DNA from 3 places in the Pseudoalteromonas sp. NEC-BIFX-2020_002 genome. Region 3 is predicted to be linked to each of the others. Evidence: predicted binding sites of a transcription regulator. Region 3 holds the regulator's gene; each other region holds the start of a gene.
What was found. Region 3 encodes MetJ, which represses methionine synthesis genes. Its sites were predicted from a motif close to TAGACGTCTAGACGTCTA; they were not measured.
Positions count from the first base shown of each region.

Region 1: metE (5-methyltetrahydropteroyltriglutamate--homocysteine S-methyltransferase) is a predicted target of MetJ. The motif match lies at 2,676-2,693, and genes of this name have one in related genera.
Region 2: HJP15_RS03470 (methylenetetrahydrofolate reductase) is a predicted target of MetJ. The motif match lies at 2,045-2,062, and genes of this name have one in related genera.

Region 1 covers NZ_JABEPJ010000005.1:210,123-214,418, forward strand. Annotated here, with positions in the region: gene metE (5-methyltetrahydropteroyltriglutamate--homocysteine S-methyltransferase) at 202-2,475, opposite strand; gene HJP15_RS08190 (LysR family transcriptional regulator) at 2,766-3,653, shown strand; gene HJP15_RS08195 (YdcF family protein) at 3,706-4,296, shown strand, end outside.
Region 2 covers NZ_JABEPJ010000002.1:275,154-279,449, forward strand. Annotated here, with positions in the region: gene HJP15_RS03465 (M16 family metallopeptidase) at 1-1,583, opposite strand, end outside; gene HJP15_RS03470 (methylenetetrahydrofolate reductase) at 2,107-3,063, shown strand; gene HJP15_RS03475 (sensor domain-containing diguanylate cyclase) at 3,074-4,051, opposite strand; gene HJP15_RS03480 (DEAD/DEAH box helicase) at 4,283-4,296, opposite strand, start outside.
Region 3 covers NZ_JABEPJ010000009.1:97,830-102,125, forward strand. Annotated here, with positions in the region: gene metL (bifunctional aspartate kinase/homoserine dehydrogenase II) at 1-212, opposite strand, end outside; gene metB (cystathionine gamma-synthase) at 219-1,481, opposite strand; gene metJ (met regulon transcriptional regulator MetJ) at 1,679-1,999, shown strand; gene HJP15_RS11790 (malic enzyme-like NAD(P)-binding protein) at 2,100-3,341, opposite strand; gene rpmE (50S ribosomal protein L31) at 4,210-4,296, opposite strand, start outside.

The sequences.
Region 1 (4,296 bases), on a different contig from region 3:
AGCTTTGCTCGGTTTTTACTTATTCTCACATGGATGTGAGCCAGTAGAATAACGCAGGAGCAGTTATCGAGCCCGCTAGGTTACAAACCTCGCGCCGCGATTAAATCGCCCCTAGATTGAACGAATTTCAATCCACAAAGGTCAACACGCCCTAGCAATATTACTAGGGCTTAACAGCGTAAAGAGGTTTACTTTAAGCGTTTACTTTAGTTCTTCACGCAGTTCTTTAGTCGCTTTAACCATGTTATCAAGTGCTTGGCGGGTTTCTTCCCATCCACGTGTTTTTAAACCACAATCTGGATTCACCCACAAACGCTCAACGGGTATTTTACGCGCGGCTTTGTGGATTAACGCTTTGATCCATGCAGTATCTGGCACGTTTGGTGTGTGAATATCGTATACACCAGGGCCTATATCATTTGGGTAATCAAAGTTTTCAAATGCATCTAGTAGCTCCATGTTTGAGCGTGATGTTTCAATAGTGATCACATCGGCATCCATATCCGCAATAGCGGCAATAATACCGTTAAATTCCGCGTAACACATGTGCGTATGTATTTGTGTTTCGTCTTTCACACCACTGGCTGACACTCTAAATGCATACGCTGCCCACTCTAAATAGTCTTGCCATTGGGTGGCTTTGAGTGGCATACCTTCACGAAATGCAGGTTCATCAATTTGAATTATCTCAATGCCCGCATTTTGTAAATCCACCACTTCATCACGCAGCGCAAGTGCTATTTGATTTGCAATGCTTGGTTTATCTAAATCATCACGAATAAATGACCAAAACAAAATAGTGACAGGGCCTGTTAGCATGCCTTTCATTTTTTTACTGGTAAGCGACTGCGCGTATTGAGTCCACTGAACCGTCATTGCTTTTTCGCGTGAGACATCTCCCCAGATCACCGGCGGCTTCACACAGCGAGAGCCATAGCTTTGCACCCAACCAAACTGGGTAAAAGCAAAACCTTCAAGCAGTTCACCAAAATATTCAACCATGTCATTACGCTCAGCTTCACCATGTACTAATACATCTAAATCAAGCGCTTCTTGCTCTTCTACTGCGTAGCGGATTTCGGCTTCCATTTGATTTTGATAGTCAGTGGCAGATAATTCACCGGCTTTAAAATCACGACGCGCTTTACGGATAGCCTGTGTTTGTGGGAATGAACCTATCGTGGTTGTCGGTAATAATGGTAAGTTAAGTGCTCCATGTTGTTTTTCAATTCGCTGAGCAAATACATTCTCACGCTCCCCCTCTTTTACGGTTAACGCACTTACTCGTTGCTGCACTACTGCATTATTGACACGTGTTGATGTTAAACGTGCTTTTACAGGGGCTGAGTAAGTAACTAAATCACGGTTATCATTGATCTCAAGTGCTGCTTTTAACAATGACAGCTCTTGGCCTTTTTGTTTTGCGAAAGCAAGCCAGGAGCGTAACTCATCATCAAGCTTTTCTTCTTGCTCTAAATCAACTGGCGTGTGTAATAAAGAACATGACGGAGCAAGCCATAAATTATCGCCGCGCTTTGTTGCAATGTCTTTTATCGTGGAAAATACCGCATCGAGGTCTGCACGCCAAATATTACGGCCATTAACTACACCTAATGATAGAACTTGATCAGCGCTCAATAACGAATCAATCTGTGTAAAATCGACCTTAGCTGCAACACAATCAAAATGTACACCGTCAACTGGATAAGCAGCTATATCATCATAGTAAGCACTCACAGAGTCAAAATAACTAGCCAGTAACAACTTTACACCTTGACCTGCAAGTGTGTTAAAACTTGCTTTTAATGCATGGCGGTAATCATCAGACAACTCAAGAGCAAGAATAGGTTCATCTATTTGTACCCACTGAACACCTTGGCGCGCTAGCTTTACTAGGACTTGTTGATACACTGGCAACAGTTTTTCAAGTAGGCTTAATTTATCAAATTCTCTGCCCACACATTTTGCTAAGTAAAGGTAAGTTACAGGGCCAACTAACACCACTTTTGCATTATGGCCTAATGCGTGTGCATGGGTTACTTGATCAAATAACTCAGTCCAACTTAATGCAAACTGCTGATCACTGCTAAGCTCTGGCACTATATAGTGATAATTCGTATTAAACCATTTCGTCATTTCACTGGCTGCACATGAACAACCTGTAGGTGCTCGACCACGGCCGATGCGAAATAACGTATCAAGATCAACGCTACCGTCTGTTTTTTGATGCCGCTTAGGTACAGCGCCGATGAGTAATGAGGTTGACAACACATGGTCATACCAAGCAAAGTCGCCAACTGGTAATAACTCAATGCCTGCATCGGCTTGTAGCGCCCAGTTTTTTGCGCGGATCGTTTTACCTTTCTCAAGTAACTCTGCTTGGCTGATTTTACCTGCCCAATATGATTCGACTGCAAATTTAAGCTCGCGTTTTGTGCCTATACGAGGAAAACCTAAGTTATGTAATTGTGCCATGTTAAAAACTCCATTTAGCTATTTAGATGGCTAAAAACTTACACCTCTCCCTTACATTACACAATTGATGCTTCCTCCTATTTAACTTGAGGTAATTTCATATAAATATTTTTATAAATCAGAATAAATATAATGACAACGCTGTCAAATTTGATGCTATAGTGAAGTTGTAAACGTTAAGTAAAACAAATGACATTCTTTAGCCATCTAGACGTTGAAGCATCTTCAATAAAGGCGTATTATGTCTGCAATCTGAGTTAACCTCACTTATACCATGAGAATTATTAAAGATGATTGATGTAAAACATTTAAAGACCATTGCGACCTTAAAAGAAACCGGCTCTTTGGTGAATACCGCCCGCGAACTATTTTTAACTCAATCAGCTTTATCTCATCAGATTAAAGATTTAGAAAACAAGCTTGATTGCCAGTTATTTGAACGTAAAACTCAGCCGGTGCGGTTTACACCCCAAGGTATGCTATTACTTGAACTAGCGAGTGAAGTACTACCCCGCGTTGAAGCGACAAAATGCCGACTAAAGGAAAGCCTTAACCAGCCGATTTCGCAGTTAAGATTAAGTGTTGAATGCCATGCTTGTTTTCATTGGCTATTACCCACGATTAAAGAATTTAATAACTTTTGGCCTGATATTAAAGTAGATTACGAACGTGGCTTTAGCTACGACGCAATCCCTGATCTATTAAGCGACGAGTTGGATCTAGTGCTTACCTCTGATATCCGTGAACCCGATAAACTTGAATACGCACATTTATTTGACTTTAAACTTAAGCTGATTGTTGCCCCCGATCATGAACTGGCAAAAAAAGCGTACGTTACTGCTCTGGATTTGAAAAACGAAACCATTATTTCATACCCAATTCCACGCGAACGCCAAGATATATTTAAGCACTTTATTCAAAATGCACGTTTTGACGGCACCTTAAAAAACGTAGAGCAAGGCTTACTTATTTTTCAACTTGTCAGTGCGGGTATGGGCGTTGCGGCATTACCAGATTGGCTAGTAACGCCTTATGAGAGCCAAGGTTTAATCAAATCGATTCCCCTTGGCGCATTAGGGCTCACTCGCCCCATGTACCTTGCAATGAAAAAGAATATGCGGGATAACCCGGTTTATCGCCACTTTTTAAATACCTGTAAGTTAAATAACGGTCGATAAAATCAAGCGAACCCAGTAGCATACGTAAAACTCTTTTACTGATGCTACTGTGATGTTTGAACTTAAAAAAATCCTCGGCGCAATGCTCATGCCACTGCCCTTGTTCGGCCTAATATGTGCTTTGTGCTTTTTGATAGCTTTGCGTAACAACAAAGTCGCCGCATTTACTGGCTTACTCGTTACTTGCGCGCTAATGCTGATCAGCACACCGTTTATGGGCCAAAAAATAGTCGATCCTTCCACGCAACTTCAATATGTATTTAATTCTAAAAATCATTCAAAAATAGACAAGATAGTGGTACTTGGCTGCGATCTAATACCAAACCCAAACCTCAGTGCGAATAGCCAGCTGGGTAATTGTGCAAAAAGTCGTTTAGTAGAAGGCATAAGGCTTGCGTATCTTTATCCACACGCACAGCTTATTGTTTCAGGTGGGGGCTACGGCAAAGTCACCAATAGTCATTTAATGCAGCAAACAGCGATTAGCCTTGGAGTAAAAGCTAACCGTATAAAGCAAAACCCAGCAGCCATGGACACCGCCGACGAAGCTAAATTTTTAGCGCCTGCACTTGTGGATTTTAAAGTTGCGTTAGTCACATCATCGAGCCATATGCGCCGTGCAAAAGATTTATTTAACGCACAA
Region 2 (4,296 bases), on a different contig from region 3:
ATTGCTGCTGTTAGTGCTGCTACGCCTTTTTGACCTTTAGGGTCTGCCGCAGCGCCAGTATGAAATAACCAATTTACATCAATCAGTGGTGAGCTATTGGTTTTATCAAGCACATTAAAATGGCGTTCTTTAACCGTTTGCTGACTAGCAACTAAGGTATTTAAATCAACCTCTTGATCAAACCCTGCAATTTTATCAAGTGCAGACATAGTTACGGTTGTACGGCTGCTATCTACAAAATATTTATTAGCAATGCTTTGAATATCTTGCGCACTGATACTGTCAGCGGTTGCATATAGCTGATTAACAACTTCAGGGTCTCGCTCAAAATGCATGTAACTTGCAAGTGTTGATGCGATTGATTGAGATGAATCTAAACCATTAATAAAGCTGTACTTAAGATTCGATTTTAAATCAGCTAACTTTTGACTATCAACTAATTCTGTACGAGCTTTTGCATAAGTATTATTAATTGCTTCGCGGGCTTTCGCTAAATCTTCTTCATTTTCAACTTTTACAAACACATGGAGTAAACCCGGATCTTTAGTGTCTGGGTTGTAGCTAAACATTTGGCTAGCAATTTGTTTGTTAACAACTAACTCTTGATATAGCTCTGAGTTGCTTGAAAAATAAAGCTGAGAGAGAAGATCAAGTGCAGCTCTGTCTTTTTTCTTAGGTTCCCAAGCTGCCCCTTTATAAGACACTAACAACCAATGCCCTGGTAAGCCTTCATTTTGCTCATGTACATATTTAGCAGCTTGTTGTTTTGGCTCGGTTGGTATATCGGCAACATAGTCGCCCTTTTGCCACTGACCCCAATGTTTTTTAACCATTGCCATAGTCTCTTGCGGATCGACATCCCCCACAATCACTAACGATACATATTCGGGCTTATAAAACTTCTCAAAAAACTCTTTACCATAGGCCATTTGATCAGGCATCGCTTCAATGTCTTCAAAAAAGCCCATTGTGGTATGTTTATAAGTGTGTTTTTCGAATGCTTCATTACGAACAGCTGAAAGTAACTTGCGTACTGGGCTGGCATTATTTTTAAGGTACTCACCTTTAACAGTTAATGCTTCGGTACGGAACTGCTCTTCTGAATACTTTAAGTTTTGAAAAATATCAGCTTCGATCTCAAGCACTTTATCAAGATGCTGCTTAGAGAAATTTAAATGGTAGTTAGTATAATCATTTGTTGTATACGCGCGGTTATCTACGCCTGAGTTTTTTAAAATATCTGAATATACATCTTGCGGAAATTTTTCAGATCCTTTGAACATCATGTGCTCAAAAAAGTGTGCAAAACCGGTTTTTCCTGCTTCAACTTCATTACGTGAACCGACAGAGACAGGTATTTGTAATGAAACAACATCAGGGTAGTCAGTTTTAACAACCATGACGCGTAAACCATTCTCTAACTCTTCAAGTAAGTAGTCTTGTGAAAACACACGATCATTTGCAGCTTTAGCAGCCGTTTGTGTTATTTCAACCTCTTTCACCATAGTTGAACCTGAGTTACTCGCACAACCACTTAGTGCAAGTGTCACCGCGAGGCTTGTTGCTAATAATTTAAATTTCATTGCTATCCCTTGTTAGTTGAATAAATTTCTTGTTTTTAGTCATTTTATTATGCAATAAAGCGAGCAGATATGAGAGCCCTAGCGCAGCTATTTATGTAAACAGTTGTGTATACCCAAATCACCTCAAGATATGAGTTTCAGTTGGAATTAAAAGCGATTTAGACAAGGCATTGATTGCAGGCAATGGTTATTCCCTTATCAAAATCAATCCATCACAAAGGCAACTCAGTATAAATCGCTTTTAAACCAATCCTTTGGGCGTTTCACCGGCACTTACTTTCTGCGTTGTTACTCCTTAAAAGGGATCGCCATTATTACGAAGTAACGCCTTAATATTAAGCCCCTGTGAAACGCTGAATCCTACATATTGAGGTGGCTTGGGTATATATACAAACTCAGTTACATGCCAAACATGAATAAATTTCATATTAATTGAATAACTTTCATTAAAAAAATCTATCTAGACGTCTAAATGGCTGTTATATTGTTTGGTATAGACATCTAAACAGCTGGAATGAGAGTTATGGCTTTATCACTGCAAGAGAAAATCGAAGATACCAATCAAGGCGTGTATTTAATTGGTACAACTCCGCCACGTATTGGAACTGATGAAACTCAACTTGAAACCATTGCACAAAAGCTTTTAGCTCGTTTACATGAAATTGAATACGATGGTGTCATCATATACGACATTCAAGATGAAAGCAGTCGCACAGAAAAACCACGGCCATTCCCTTTTAAACAAACGGTCGACCCGCGTGAGTACAGTCACTTGTTACGTAAGTTATCACACCAAGATGTCATCACTTATAAAAGTGTGGCACAACGCGGGGTGGCTGAATTTAAAGATTGGTTAAGCGAAACGAAGGAAAAATTTGATTTAAAAAACTTAGTGCTAGTAGGTAGCCCATCGTCTGCTGGCGATATTAAATTAAGCTTACCTAACGCTTATAAAACCCTAAGTGAACAGCAGCAAGATTTCTTTTTAGGCGGTGTTACGATTGCAGAACGTCATGCAAGTAAGCGAAATGAACATGAACGTCTGCTTGAGAAAACGGCGCAAGGGTGTCAATTTTTTATCTCACAAGCCGTATACGACGCGCAAGCAACCATTGATTTAATTACCAGTTATGTACGTAGCTGTAAAGCACAAGATATTGAGCCAAAACGCATTATCCTAACGTTTACACCGTGTGGTAGTGAAAAAACCTTAGACTTTATGGAGTGGTTAGGTATATCAGTGCCTGAAGCGACAAAGTGGCGCATGCTAGATTCGCACAACCCATTAAGTGAGTCTGTGCGTATTTGCCGCGAAAATTTAGACTTGATCTTAAAAAGCTGTGCACATTTAGAGGTGCCGTTAGGTTTAAATATTGAAAGCTTAACTAACCGCAAAGAAGAAATCGACGCATCAATAAACCTATACCGTTTATTAAAAGCGACTATGGAACTTAATTTAGCTGAAAAACAAATAGCCTAACAACTTACGTTTAAAGTAATTGCCCAGCTTTAAACGCCAATTTATTTTTATACATGTCTTTATCGGCTTTATTGAGTAGTATTTCAAACGTTTCTTTGGTGTGCTCAGCAAATCCATAACCAATACTAATACTCAACGGTGGTAAAGACAGCTTAGCTAATTGAGCATTATACCCTTGAACTATCTTAGCCTTTATTTGAAGTGGTTCATTGGTATCATTTGTTTGTAATACAACCACAAATTCATCTCCCCCCAAGCGGCCTATTATATCAGCCTCTCTTAAGCACTCTTTAAGCGTTGCGGCTAATGCAACCAATGCTTTATCACCTACCTCATGGCCATGCGTATCGTTTAGTAACTTAAAATCATTTACATCGATAAATAGACAACAGACCTCAAAACCTAACCTTTGCGCTAAATTTAGCTTTTGCTGAGAAAGAATACTTACTGCACGCCGATTATAAATATGAGTAAGGGGATCAAGCATGGCTATTTCGCGCATTTGCACAAAACTATTAACCATGAATAAATCATCTTCAATCATATCCCGTAATTGTTTTATCAACTCTAAGTAATTTCGCTGATAATCTGTCTGCTCAAAATCCATCACACACAAAGTGCCAAAAACATCCCCATTGGGCCAATGGATAGGCAAGCCTAAATAAGATTCAAACCCATCTTTGCTTACTTCAGGGTTGTCGTGCCAATATTCATCATTACTGGCATTATTAACATAGAGGGAATGATTATCTTGTACGACTTTTTTACAAAATATGTTGGTTTCTAGGGGGATCATAGTACCCGCAGTGTAAGGATTGTCTTGCTGTTCACTGGCAATGACAACACGATAACCACTTTGCATCGCTTGCACAATAAAACCCGCAGGCGCAGCAAATAGATCAGACATTAAATCGACTGTTTTTTGCCACTTCTGCAGTGATATTTGATTATCTTTGTCTGTAAAAATCCACTGGTTGCTTTGAAACATAGCACATACTCACACAATTAACCTTATATGAGTATACCCAAACCACCTCAAGATGCGAGTTTCAGTTGGAGTTAAAATTGGGCGTTTCGCAGGCGCTTACTCTCATCGTTGTTACTTCTTAAAAGGGACTGCCATTCTTGCAAAGTAACGCCTTGATATTTGTTGTGATTCAATTAACCCCCTGTGAAACGTTGAATCCTGCATCTTGAGGTGATTTGGGTATATAAACTACTAACGACGACGGT
Region 3 (4,296 bases):
TCAAGCTGTAATAAAATATCACTTACGGCTTGTTGATCACCTTGCTGATAACTTTGCCATAACTTAACCAACGTATTGGTTGTTTTACCTGCTGCCGACACAACGACACAGTCACCTGCTTCGGTGTGTGCTAAAATAATATTTGCTACGGCTTGATAACGCTCCGCGGAGCTTAAGCTTGAACCGCCAAATTTATGAACTATATTTACCATTTTCTATTACCACAAAGCCGTATGTGCAGGCGTTAATTTGAATGAATTTGTTTGCTCTGTACTTTGCTGCGTCGAGTTACTCTTAGTAGTCGTCGAACTACAATTACCTTGGCCTGGCTTAACTTTGTTAAACACACGTTCTAAATCAGAAACTAAGTCTTTTACATCTTCAATACCCACCGAAATTCTGATCAACGTATCACCCACACCCGCCTCTAAGCGAGCTGTTGCATCCATACCAGCATGAGTCATCGTTGCAGGGTGACATATTAGGCTTTCTACACCGCCTAACGATTCCGCTAAACTGAATTCTTCTAGGCTCGTTAAAAATGCTGCTGCATCATTTACATCACCAGCTATATCAAAACTTACCATGCCACCAAAACCACGTTGTTGTTGTTTTGCTAACTGATGTTGTGGATGAGATTCTAAACCAGGGTAATATACTTGGCTCACATAGGGTGAACTTTCTAAATATTGCGCAATGATAAAGGCATTTTCTTGGTGCTGACGTAAACGTACATTTAAAGTCCGCAGGCCACGTAATGTTAAATAACTATCAAATGGTGCACCTGTAATACCAATATTATTTGCCCACCAAGCAAGCTCGTCACCCAGCTCTTGTGTTGCTGCAATGACAGCGCCGCCAACAACATCGGAGTGGCCATTAATATATTTAGTGGTTGAATGCACAACAATATCAACACCAAATTCAATTGGGTTTTGTAAGGCCGGTGATAAAAACGTGTTATCTGCGCCAACTAAAGCGCCGCACTGCTTTGCAATTGTCGTAATCGCTTTAATATCAGTTAAACGTAAAATTGGGTTGCTTGGTGTTTCAATCCAAATTAGCTTAGGTTTAATCTCAAGTATTTTTTGATGGTTTTCAGCGTTTGTTAAATCTAGAACCACTAATTTTAATAAGCCGCGCTTTTCAAGCGAAGTAAACAAACGGTAGCTGCCGCCATAACAATCATGTGGAATGACTAACGTATCATCACTATTTAGTAATTGTGTTGCTAAATGTACTGCCGCCATGCCGGTAGCAGTTATAATGCCTTTGGCACCGCCTTCAAGCTTTGCGAGTGTTTCGCCAAGTAAATCACGATTAGGATTACCGCTACGGCCATAATCATATTCGCGCTTAGTATCAAAATCGGCAAATGAATAGGTGGTCGATAGGTGGATAGGAGGCACAACAGCACCGTGATGTTTATCAGCATCAATGCCATTACGTACTGCGATTGTCGCTTTATTTTTTTTGCTCATACCGTCACCTATATTAACTGGATGTTTAGACGTCTAAAAGGTTAGATGATCAAATTTAAGAAGTCAAAACATTTATACCCCTAGATGGCTAAATAACTAGTATTTGACTATCTTTTTTAAAACGATAGAATTTCCGCATCTTTGCGCTACAAAATGGTCGCGCAAACAATTAACAACCTGAGGCAACGATACATCTTATGGCTAAATGGAATGGTGAATATATTCACCCATATGCAGAACACGGGAAAAAATCAGAACAAGTTAAGAAGATCACCGTTTCGATCCCGTTAAATGTATTAAAGGTTTTAACTGATGAGCGTACTCGCCGTCAAATTAATAACCTTAGACATGCAACAAATAGTGAATTACTTTGCGAAGCATTTTTACACGCATTTACTGGCCAACCATTGCCAAACGATGAAGACTTACGTAAAGATAATCCAGAAAAAGTACCAGAAGAAGTTAAAAAGATTATGCAAGAGATGGGTTTAGAAGTGCCTATCCTGAATGAAGACTGATCTTCACCTGTAAATAACGTGCACCTGTTTCAGGCAATGATTTGGATACAAAAAACCTCAATTCAGTGAATTGAGGTTTTTTATTGCCAAATAGTGCCTATTACGCCATATAGTTTTCAGGCATATCAATTTGTGCAACACCTGAATCAATAGCCGCTTGCGCCACTGCTTTTGCAATGCGCGGTAATAAACGCGGGTCCATTGGTTTAGGGATAATATACTGTGGTCCAAATTCAAGTTTATCAACACCTGCTGCTTTTAATACTTCAGCAGGCACTGGCTCTTTAGTAATACTGCGAATTGCCTCAACTGCGGCAATTTTCATTTCATCATTTATTTTGCTCGCACGTACGTCTAATGCACCACGAAAAATAAACGGGAAACACAACACGTTATTTACTTGATTTGGATAATCAGAACGACCCGTTGCCATAATCAAATCATCGCGCGCACCATGAGCAAGCGCAGGTGCAATTTCTGGATCTGGGTTTGAACATGCAAAAACAACTGGCCTATCAGCCATCAGCTTAAGATCTTCCGGTGCAAGCAGGTTCGGTCCTGATACACCAACAAATACATCAGCATCAGCAATAACATCTTGCAAAGTGCGCTTATCTGTATTGTTAGCAAACAACTGTTTATATTCATTTAAGTCATCACGACGCGTATGAATAACACCTTTACGATCAAGCATATAAATGTGCTCACGCAATGCGCCACACTTAATTAATAACTCCATACATGCAACAGCGGCCGCACCGGCACCCAAACAAACGATAATCGCATCTTCAATGCTTTTACCCTGCACTTCAAGTGCGTTAATCATACCCGCAGCAGTTACAATAGCTGTACCGTGTTGATCATCATGAAACACTGGAATACTACAGCGCTCAATCAATGCTTTTTCAATTTCAAAACACTCTGGGGCTTTAATATCTTCTAGGTTGATACCACCAAAAGTATCAGCAATATTTGCAACGGTATTGATGAAATCTTCTGTGGTTGTGTGTTTTACTTCAATATCAATTGAGTCAAGGCCAGCAAAGCGTTTAAACAACAAAGCTTTGCCTTCCATAACTGGTTTTGAAGCAAGAGGTCCTAAATTACCTAGGCCTAAAATAGCAGTACCATTGGTAATTACTGCAACCATATTACCTTTGCCAGTATATTTATAAGCATTAGCTGGATCTGCGGCAATTTCACGCACAGGCTCAGCCACACCAGGGCTATAAGCTAGAGCGAGATCTTGTACGGTTTCGGCTGGCTTAGTAAGCTCAACACTGATTTTTCCTGGAACGGGGTGCGAATGGTAATGTAAAGCTTGTTCACGAAAGTCTGACATAACGCGATTTTATCCTGCAAGTAAGTTAAAAGTGAGAGTAAGCAGTTCTATTCTATAGTCTGTATCTTGGAACGATACCTATATTACAATTAAATTCAAGCAATATCAGGTCTATCCTGTTATAAGCTAGATCTGTTAATTTTATGCGTTTTATCGACCAGTTTTGTAAAAAAACCTCAAAATCCAACAATAACACGCCAAGAAAGCATCAAAAAACCTGTTCTAAAATCATCTAAATAGTACTTTATTACACCTAAAATACACATTCCCTATAAAAGATATAAATATACGACGTTAGCGTCATTTAGGCTCATTAAATGACTTTTTATCAACATAACATCAATTAATTAAACAAAATATATTACTGAATATAGTTAAAATCTAACTGTTTGTCTGTTATTTAGTGGCTATAGTCACTATAAAAACTAAAAATGATGGTTACTTTAGGCAGGGGTAAAAAAGGGTGAATTTAACCGCTGATACTTGGGCGTGTTGTCCTTTGTGGATTGAAATTTGTTCAATCTAGGGGCGATTTAATCGCGGCGCGAGGTTTGGAATCGAGTGGGCTAAGTAAAAACCGAGCAAAGCTTCCGCGTCCTGCTCACGCCCCTTGCCTACCCCCATGTAGGTAACAAAGAGTTAATCGCCCCAAGGAATAACTCTTTAGGCAGCGCATGTTTGGCATTTATACTGCGTTATCGCCTATTTGTGGGGAACACCACACTACTATAGGCGCTGCCTTGCTTAAATACCAAACAGTCTGCTGCAGAATCAATCACGAAAGGTCAACACGCCCTAACCAGTTCTAATTAAATTGCAGGCATAAAAAAAGCACCCTAAGGTGCTTTTTCCGACACAACAGCAATAATTACTTGCTGCTAAGTGCACCGAAACGCTTGTTAAAGCGATCAACACGGCCACCAGTGTCTAAAATCTTTTGCTTACCAGTGTAAAA